4 regions of the Erythrobacter sp. S267 genome follow, and region 1 is predicted to be linked to each of the others. Evidence: predicted binding sites of a transcription regulator. Region 1 holds the regulator's gene; each other region holds the start of a gene.
The links. The regulator LexA, encoded in region 1, represses DNA repair genes until DNA is damaged. The targets are predictions, from matches to a motif close to GTTCCNCNCTTGTTCT.
Positions count from the first base shown of each region.

Region 2: the regulator LexA is predicted to act here: its motif matches at 1,139-1,154, upstream of AC0V6X_RS03355 (S24 family peptidase).
Region 3: the regulator LexA is predicted to act here: its motif matches at 789-804, upstream of recA (recombinase RecA).
Region 4: the regulator LexA is predicted to act here: its motif matches at 1,062-1,077, upstream of AC0V6X_RS08695 (deoxyguanosinetriphosphate triphosphohydrolase).

Region 1 covers NZ_CP200298.1:1,177,316-1,179,515, reverse strand. Annotated here, with positions in the region: gene AC0V6X_RS05450 (molybdopterin molybdotransferase MoeA) at 1-267, shown strand, start outside; gene AC0V6X_RS05445 (hypothetical protein) at 209-469, shown strand; gene lexA (transcriptional repressor LexA) at 679-1,368, shown strand; gene AC0V6X_RS05435 (ComEC/Rec2 family competence protein) at 1,399-2,200, opposite strand, start outside.
Region 2 covers NZ_CP200298.1:761,060-763,259, forward strand. Annotated here, with positions in the region: gene AC0V6X_RS03340 (aldehyde dehydrogenase family protein) at 1-242, shown strand, start outside; gene AC0V6X_RS03345 (hypothetical protein) at 357-791, opposite strand; gene AC0V6X_RS03350 (hypothetical protein) at 781-1,059, opposite strand; gene AC0V6X_RS03355 (S24 family peptidase) at 1,227-1,904, shown strand; gene AC0V6X_RS03360 (hypothetical protein) at 1,959-2,200, shown strand, end outside.
Region 3 covers NZ_CP200298.1:932,793-934,992, forward strand. Annotated here, with positions in the region: gene AC0V6X_RS04265 (response regulator) at 1-764, shown strand, start outside; gene recA (recombinase RecA) at 914-1,978, shown strand.
Region 4 covers NZ_CP200298.1:1,842,184-1,844,383, forward strand. Annotated here, with positions in the region: gene AC0V6X_RS08695 (deoxyguanosinetriphosphate triphosphohydrolase) at 1-1,024, opposite strand, end outside; gene AC0V6X_RS08700 (aspartate/glutamate racemase family protein) at 1,358-2,068, opposite strand; gene AC0V6X_RS08705 (alpha/beta fold hydrolase) at 2,138-2,200, opposite strand, start outside.

The sequences.
Region 1 (2,200 bases):
TCAGTCGGCGACCACGATCTTATACAGGCCGCCTTGCGCGACTGGGGCGCGGAGATCGCTTTCTGGAAGGTCGCGATCAAACCGGGCAAACCATTGATGGTGGCTCAAAGACAGACGGAGCGCGGCAAGCAGGTGATCCTCGGCCTACCCGGTAATCCGGTGTCGAGCTTTGTCACCTGCTTCCTCTTTGCCCTACCTTTGCTGCGTCGTGCTTTGGGGATGGGCAAGAACGAATCCCCTCCCCCGATTTCGCAAGGCCCGCACTGATGCACCACTTCCGGCAACAGGGCCGCGCCGCGCATTCTTGAGAGGCTGGTTTGGCGGGCACCGAGTGATCCCACTGGCTTCCAAGGACTCCAGCGCCTTGCGGGAGCTCGCAGAGGCAAACTGCTTGATTGTGCGGGACGAAAACTCTGGCCCGCTCGAAGAATGGGAGCCGGTTACGGTTCTTCCATTCCTAAACGCCTGAATTGCGCGGTTTTGACGGTTTCACCGGCTTGACTTGACGGATCAAGTTGCCTACTTGTTCCACATTCGTTCACCATACGGTGCGCGGGCAGCGTTCTGAAATGCACCTCACATGTTCCCAAATGGAGGTGCCTCTGGGGGCGCGTTGAGATTCGGCACTTAGGGGCGTTCTCACGCCGCTTGATATGTGCGCCTTAACGGAGTTTGCCCATGTTGACGGCAAAGCAACACGAATTGGTCCGCTTCATTCAGCAGCGGCTTGAAGAAACCGGCATCTCGCCGAGCTTTGAAGAAATGAAGGAAGCGCTCGACCTGAAGAGCAAGTCGGGCGTCCACCGCTTGATCTCTGCGCTCGAGGAGCGAGGCTTTATCCGGCGTCTGCCCAACCGGGCGCGCGCGCTTGAAGTGATCAAGATGCCAGAGGATTCAACGCCTGCTCCGCGCAGCGTGGCTCCGGCGAATGATCCAATGGCTTCGACAGTTGCCTCTGCGCCGCCTGTGCCCGCAGCGGCCAATGACGTGATCGAGATCCCGCTTCATGGACGGATTGCGGCAGGTGCGCCGATTGAAGCGCTCGAGGGGCAGAGCTCCCTGCCGGTTCCGGCAGCGTTGCTTGGGCCGGGAGAACATTATGCTCTCGAAGTTTCGGGCGATTCCATGATCGAAGCGGGCATTTTCGATGGCGATTTCGCGCTCGTGCGTCGGACTGACACTGCCCGCGATGGCGAAATTGTCGTGGCGCTTGTCCGCGATGAGGAGGCCACTCTCAAATACCTGCACAAGGACGGCGCGTTGGTGCGGCTTGATCCCGCCAATGCATCTCACGACCCGCAGGTCTATGGCTCCGACGAGGTAAAGGTCCAAGGCAAGCTTGCAGGCCTGCTTCGTCGCTATCACTGATTTAAGGTGAGCGCGGGGTCTTAAGGGGTGTCAGTCCCCTTCCCCGCGCCACCAACCATGCTCCCCTTGCGATGCGGCGACAGTAGTGACCTCTCCATCAGCAAGGTTGAGAGCAAGACCGCCGGTCTCAAGCAGCATGTTGCGATCCGCCTTCAGCCAGCGTGGCTGACATGAACGAGGCAGGAAACGATCGGCCACGACAATGTCAGCGCGCTCACAGGCAGCGGCAAGGGAGCGTTCTTCGATCAATTCTCGGTTGCGCGCCAGCAGGAGCGACCAGTCTCGTCCTCCGCGGTTCAAGACGATGGTGCAGAATTCAGGCGAGCATTGAGCTCCCTGCCACTCTGCAAGCGGGATAGGCTCACTGGTAACGCTGGCCAGTTCCAGCAGATTATCGCGCGAATAGGATGAGCGGCTATCGCGCAACGACAGCAAACGGCTCGATCCGTCGGGGCCCGCAATTGTGATACCGACATGGCGTCCTTCACGCCCAATCAACACGTCAGGGATTGGAGTGGAGAGCAACATTGCAGAAGCAACCGCCCATGGGACAAATCCCAGCAGTCGGGCGCCGCCCTTCCAAAGGGCCACCCACAGCCCTCCAGCGGCGAACAGGGCAATAGCGAGCCAACTCATTTGCGGCATCAACTTGGTTGCTCCAGGTTGCGATGATGTGAACCGCGCAATGCCAAGCAACAAGTTGAGAGAGCCCTCAGCTACCCACCAAAATGGCGCTCCCAGTCCCAAAAGGTCGAACACCAGTCCAAGCGCAATGGCTGGCATGGCGATGAAGGTGACAAGCGGAATGGCGAAAACATTGGCGAAGGCGCCG
Region 2 (2,200 bases), 420 kb from region 1:
TTGCACAAGCGAACTCGCTCGACGTGGCGTTTCAGGCGGCGGTCTTCACCAACGATCTAGCCGCCACGATGCACGCCTATCGCGGGTTGGATGCAAGCGCGATCATGGTCAACGACCACTCCGCCTTTCGCACTGACTGGATGCCCTTTGCCGGGCTTCGCCAATCAGGCCACGGGGTCGGAGGTATACCCTACACCTGCCATGAAATGACCATCGAGAAAATGATTGTGATTAATTCCTGAGGTTTGGGCGGACCCATCCGGGCCCGCCTCCTCGGCGCTATTCCTTCGCTTCGCTACGGGCACCTGCGGACGCGCAGTCGCGCTTTGATTGCCATGGCCAAGAGGCGAGCATCATCAACTCTCCTCCAACAACAGCAGCACCGCGGTCACCACCATGCGTTCATCAGCGCCAAATTGGTGGTCGACTTCCTTGATCGTCGCATCGGCGACCAGCTGGCCGGGGATGGTGAATTCGTGCTCGGGCAGCTCGGCGATGAAGTCTTCACCTGCTTCCACCGCTTGCGCTCCGTTAAAGTCCAGCATCACCTCATGGCGCGTCCCGGAAAAGGTGATGGAGGTCCAGGTGGTCTCTTCATGGGTAAGCAGATCGGCCTGACCCTCTGCCAGCATCAACAGCGCCTCACGCACCCGGTCTGACGTTGTGCGGCGCGGGCGATAGCGGCGCGCGACGGGGCGCGCTTTGGGCGTGTCGGTACGCGAAGACGCATCAGCGGACTTGGTTTCAAACCGCGCGGCAGGGGCGGCGAGCAGGGTCGGATCATACAGCATAGGAATAGGCCTTCGTTTCAAAAGTGCTGGGAGTGTTGGCAGAGCGATTGGAGGCGTTGGCGGTGGCCTCGGCGTGGGCCTGCGCGCGGGCCTGCGCGGCGGCATATTGGTCCATCCATTGAACCGTGCGTTCGGTCGTCGCGGTCCGGGGCACGCGGCCCATGCGCAGGTCGAGAACAAAGCGCGGATCGCCTGCCGCTAGCCTCCCGAACTTGGTCGCGGCCATGTCATGTTGGCGCAGGAACTTCTCGACTTTCTGGAGCAGCATTTATGTGATCCCTTCTCGTGTTGAGGCCAGAATTAGCCAAAGTCACAAGAGCCATTGCCTGCACCGCGAATCGCTCAATGTTCCATTTATGTTCCATGCGAAATCCTACTTGTCTAGGAAAAATCTTTCGTGTAGGAATTGAAATAGGAAATCAGAAGGAGTGCGCCGTGGACGAGATCGCTTTGGACGCGCGGAAACGCTTGCTTGAATTGTCGCAGGAGCGTGGGGCGAGCCTCGCTTCGCTCTCGGAATTGCTGGGGCGGAATGCGAGTTACCTCCAGCAATTTATCCGCAAGGGCTCTCCCCGGAAGCTGGAGGAGGGCGACCGTCGGACGCTGGCGGAATTCTTCGGCGTGGAGGAAGCGGAGCTGGGCGGTCCGGCGGGATCGATTCCGCGATCAAAGGAAAAATCCTACACACCCTCCCGGGTGGACGCGCAAGAGGAGTGGGTCGAAGTCGCCCGCCTCAACATCGGCGCCTCAGCCGGTCCCGGTGCACTGCCCGACAGCGAAGCCGCCTTCGACGCGTTTCGTTTCTCGCGACGCTGGCTTGCCGAGCAGGGGCTGGAGGGCGCGCAACTCTCCGCCATCCAGGTCGAGGGGGACTCGATGGAGCCGCTGCTCAACAATGGCGACGAAATCCTCATCGACCGCGCCCCGCGCACCTTTCGCGACGGCGTCCATGTTATCCGCCTGGGCGACACCCTGATGGTCAAACGCGTGGCGCAAGCCGGAGCAGGGCGCTTCTCCCTGCTGAGCCAAAACCTCGCCTATCCGCCGGTGGATGTGGACGCGGGCGAGATGGAGGTGATTGGCCGAGTCGTTTGGAAGGGGGGACGGATTTAAGCGCGATTTAAGACATTTAGAGTAAGACCATGCCTCTGATCGAGAGGGGCGCTCATGCTACGGTTCTTAACCAACCACACCGAATTCTGCGTGATGTTCGTCATCGTGCTTTTTGCCGTGCGCAAGCTGACCGGCGCGAGTGTGCCCGCAATTTCCTACGCGACAATCGCCTGGGCGGTGGTCATCATCTGGACCACCGAGTTTCCTTTCTGGCCTCTCGGCGAAACGCTCACGCACCTTCAACTCGCCGTTGGTTCTGTGGTGAGCTTTGTTGTGATTTCCGGCGTCGCGCTCGT
Region 3 (2,200 bases), 240 kb from region 1:
AGAAGCAGGGGCGCATCTCTCTCCTGACCCGCTCGATCGGAGCCAGCCAGGTGGTTAAGCTCGGCTCGGAAGTCCTGCCGCCGGCGGATTACACTGTCCTTATTGTCGAGGATAATGGCGGCGGCATCCCGACCGAAGTACTGCCCAAACTGTTTGAACCCTTTTTCACGACCAAGGAGCTGGGCAAGGGCACCGGCCTCGGCCTCTCCACCGCCTACGGTATCGTCAAGCAATCGGGCGGCTTCATCTTTGCGGACAATGTGAGTGATGCAAATGGCCGGCCCAAGGGCGCTCGCTTCACGATCTACTTCCCGGTCCACAAGGGCGAGACGCCGCGCCGCGCTGAGCCTGAGGTTGAAGAGGCCTCGTCAGACTGGTCAGTCGGCGGGCGTATCCTGCTGGTCGAGGACGAAGACATGGTCCGCGCCGTCGCCGAGCGGGCTCTGTCGCGCGCAGGCTACCAAATCGTCGCCTGCGCAGACGGGGAAGAGGGGCTTGCCGCGATCAAAGCGGACGAAGATTTCGATATCGTGGTGAGCGATGTCGTCATGCCGGGAATGGACGGCCCCGCCATGGTCCGTGCCATTCGTGAGCTTCATCCCGACATCCCTGTGCTGTTCATGTCCGGCTATGCCGAAGAATCGCTGCGCAAGGATATCGACGTGCCCAACATGCATTTCCTGGCCAAACCGTTCAGCGTTGCCGCCATCAGCGACAAGGTTGGAACAGTCATGCGCAGCGCAAAGCACTCAAAAGACGCATAAAACCGCCTTCTGGAAAAAAGTTTTGTTCCGCTCTTGTTCTAATGGAACAAATGGGATACAAAATGTCCAACAGGGGGCGACATCGGGGTCTCTCCAGTAGCTGGTTAAAACTCGATAACCGGCTCTATGCTTTAGAAGGAGCGCATGCGATGGCTACTCAATTGAAGCTGGTAGAGAAGGAAAAAGGCGTGGACCGTCAAAAGGCACTTGATGCCGCTCTTGCACAGATTGATCGGGCGTTTGGTAAAGGCTCGGCGATGAAACTCGGCTCGAAAGAGGCGATGGAGGTCGAAGCCATTTCGACCGGTTCGCTGGGGCTGGACATTGCGCTTGGAATTGGCGGCCTGCCCAAAGGCCGCGTGATTGAGGTTTATGGCCCGGAAAGCTCAGGCAAAACGACTCTGGCGCTGCATGTCATTGCAGAGGCTCAGAAAGCGGGCGGCACGGCGGCTTTCGTCGATGCAGAGCACGCGCTTGACCCGGTCTATGCGAAAAAGCTGGGCGTCGACATCGATGAACTGATCGTCTCGCAGCCTGACACGGGTGAGCAGGCGCTTGAGATCACCGACACTCTGGTTCGCTCCAATGCGGTTGACGTGCTGGTGGTGGACTCGGTGGCGGCTCTGGTGCCGCGCGCTGAGATTGAAGGCGAAATGGGCGACTCGCATGTGGGCCTCCAGGCGCGCCTGATGTCGCAGTCGCTGCGTAAGCTCACCGGCTCGATCAACCGTTCGAAGTGCATGGTGATCTTCATCAACCAGCTGCGCATGAAGATCGGCGTGATGTACGGCAACCCAGAGACGACGACGGGCGGTAACGCGCTTAAGTTCTACGCCTCGGTTCGCTTGGACATTCGCCGCACCGGCCAGATCAAGGACCGCGATGAAGTGATCGGCAACTCGACCCGCGTCAAAGTGGTCAAGAACAAGGTCGCCCCGCCGTTCAAACAGGTCGAATTCGACATCATGTATGGTCAGGGGATCTCCAAAAACGGAGAGATTCTCGACCTTGGTGTCAAAGCGGGCATCGTTGAGAAATCGGGCAGCTGGTATTCCTATGACAGCGTGCGGATCGGGCAGGGGCGTGAGAACGCCAAGACCTACCTGAAAGAAAACCCCGAAGTTTGCGACAAGTTGGAAGCCGCCATTCGCGGTAAAACCGATGAGGTCGCCGAGGAGATGATGACAGGGCCGGACGCGGACCCCGAAGACTGATCCTCAAGCGGGCGCTCTGCCGCGCGACAAGCGTCATAGGTGGAGCACTACAAGAGCGGGTTTCTCCCGCCGCCCGGAAACACGGAATGCCGGCGTGGACCCATCCTTTCCCCGAGGAATACGGTTCGCGCCGGTTTTTCGTTGGGGTTTTTCGTTGGGTTTCGGCGTTTGCGGATGTTGCTTCGCCGGTTGGCACCCGATGAGGCGGGCCGCTCTGCAACA
Region 4 (2,200 bases), 660 kb from region 1:
AGGCCGCGAACAGACGCGCGATCACGCTGCGCGCTTTCTCAGCGGCTGCGACCTGTTCGGGGTGGTAATAAAGCTTGTCATACATAAACGCTTTGAGCGCCCGTTCGTGTTCCTGCATTTCGGGCGAGAAGCCCGCCAATTGCCGCCCCGCTCCGCGAATTTCCGCAACCGAGACGAACCCGGCGGCGCTTTTGCGCGAATGCTCAAGCACGTCATTTACCATCAGACCGATCTGATCGCGAATCAGCTCTCGAAGCAAGCGATCCTTTGGCGCGTGAGGAAAGCGTTTTTCGACCGCCCGCCACTGATCTGCGAGGAAATCCAGTTGCAGCAGGTCATCGAGGTCCAGGAAGCCGGCTCGCAGGCCATCGTCAATGTCGTGATTGTCATAGGCGATATCGTCCGAAACCGCCGCGATCTGCGCTTCGAGAGAGGGCCAAGTTTCAAGATCCAGCGGGAAGCCCGCATCCAGTTCTGCCAGCGCCCAATTGGGGGCGGCAACCGGGCCGTTATGCTTCGCCAACCCTTCGAGCAGATCCCAAGTGAGGTTCAGCCCCTCATGCTCGGGATAGGGACTCTCCAACCGCATCACTGTGCGCAAAGCCTGGGCGTTGTGGCAAAAGCCGCCATGGCGCATCATTGCCTCGGACAAGGCCGCCTCACCCGCATGGCCAAATGGAGGATGGCCCAGGTCATGGGCAAGACACAGAGCCTCTGTCAGATCCTCGTCCAACCCCAATCCGCGCGCCAGTACGCGGCCGATCTGCGCGACTTCGAGGCTGTGCGTGAGGCGGGTGCGGTAGTGATCACCGTCTGGCGCAATAAAGACCTGCGTCTTCGACTTTAACCGCCGAAAGCTCATCGAGTGGATGATCCGGTCGCGGTCGCGCTGGAAATCGCTACGCGGTCCCCTTGTTTCATCGGGCGTCTGGTCACTCGCTGACCTGCCAGCTCGGCGCGCACCGCCGAACTCGCGGCCGCCATGGGCGTCGGGGTCAGCAGCATAGGTGGCGCGAGTGGTCACGCCATCGGCTTAGGTGACAGCGAGGGAGCGCTCAACGGGAACAGAAGAGCAACCCGGCAGTGCGCTGCGGAAAAGCGAATGGGTGGGACCGAAAAAGGGAGGGCAAAAGGGGCCAGAAAAAAGGGGCCGCCTACCGGGTGCAATGGGGGGTGGTAAGCGGCCCCAAGAGCCGAAAAGCTCTTGGGTCATTCGGAGCGACCCGAAGGACCCGGAATTTGTCTATCATTTATCACTGACAAATTCAGCGGCGCAACTAGGCTTACCACTTGGCAAATGCACGTAAACACTTGTTGCATTGCGGCAAGGCGTGGTTCTTCAGAGGTGAAATGTGGACTAATTCACCAGCTCTTGCTCAAGAATCCAGTCCGCAGCCGCCTCACAATGGATCCGAGTGGAGTCAAACACCGGCAAGACGTTCGCATCGACATCAACCACCAACTCCAGCTCGGTGCAGGCGAGCACGATGGAATCCGCGCCTTCCTGCGCCTTGTTGGTGATGATGGTCTTCATCGCGCGCTCTGCATCGCGGGTCACTTTACCGACCATCAGCTCATCATAGATGATCCGGTCGAGCGTTTCGACGTTGACCATATTGGGTGGCAGCAAATCGATCCCGTGGGCGACCAAACGCTTGCGATAGAAGCTTTCGGTCATGACATTTCGAGTGCCGATCAGAGCCGCACTCTTAAAGCCTTCTCTTTTCAGAGCCTTGCCCACATATTCGGCGATGTGAAGGATGGGAATCCCCACTGTCGCGGCGACATCGTCGTACAGTTTGTGCATCGAATTCGCGCCGATAATCAGGCCTTCCGCCCCCGCGCCTTCCAGCCGTTTGGCGCTTTCTGACAGAATCGTGCTGGCGCGCTGCCAGTCCTTCTCCTCTTTCAAGGCGAAGAGCTGGCAGAAATCGAGGCTCTCAATCAGCATTGGCGCTGACGCCATGGGCGCGGCGCGGCGTTGTACGATGCGGTTGATCCGGTCGTAATACATGCCGGTGGAGACCCAACTCATCCCACCGATCAATCCCAGTTTCCGCAAAGCCATTCCTCGATTCTATACTGCGCTGCACAAGGGTGTAGCGACGAAGGTGGCTATGCGTCCATAGGGTGGGTTTTACGGTGTTTCTTCAGAAGCTTGGTTAGTTACCACCTGCTTAACGACCCACTCTTCAAAGTC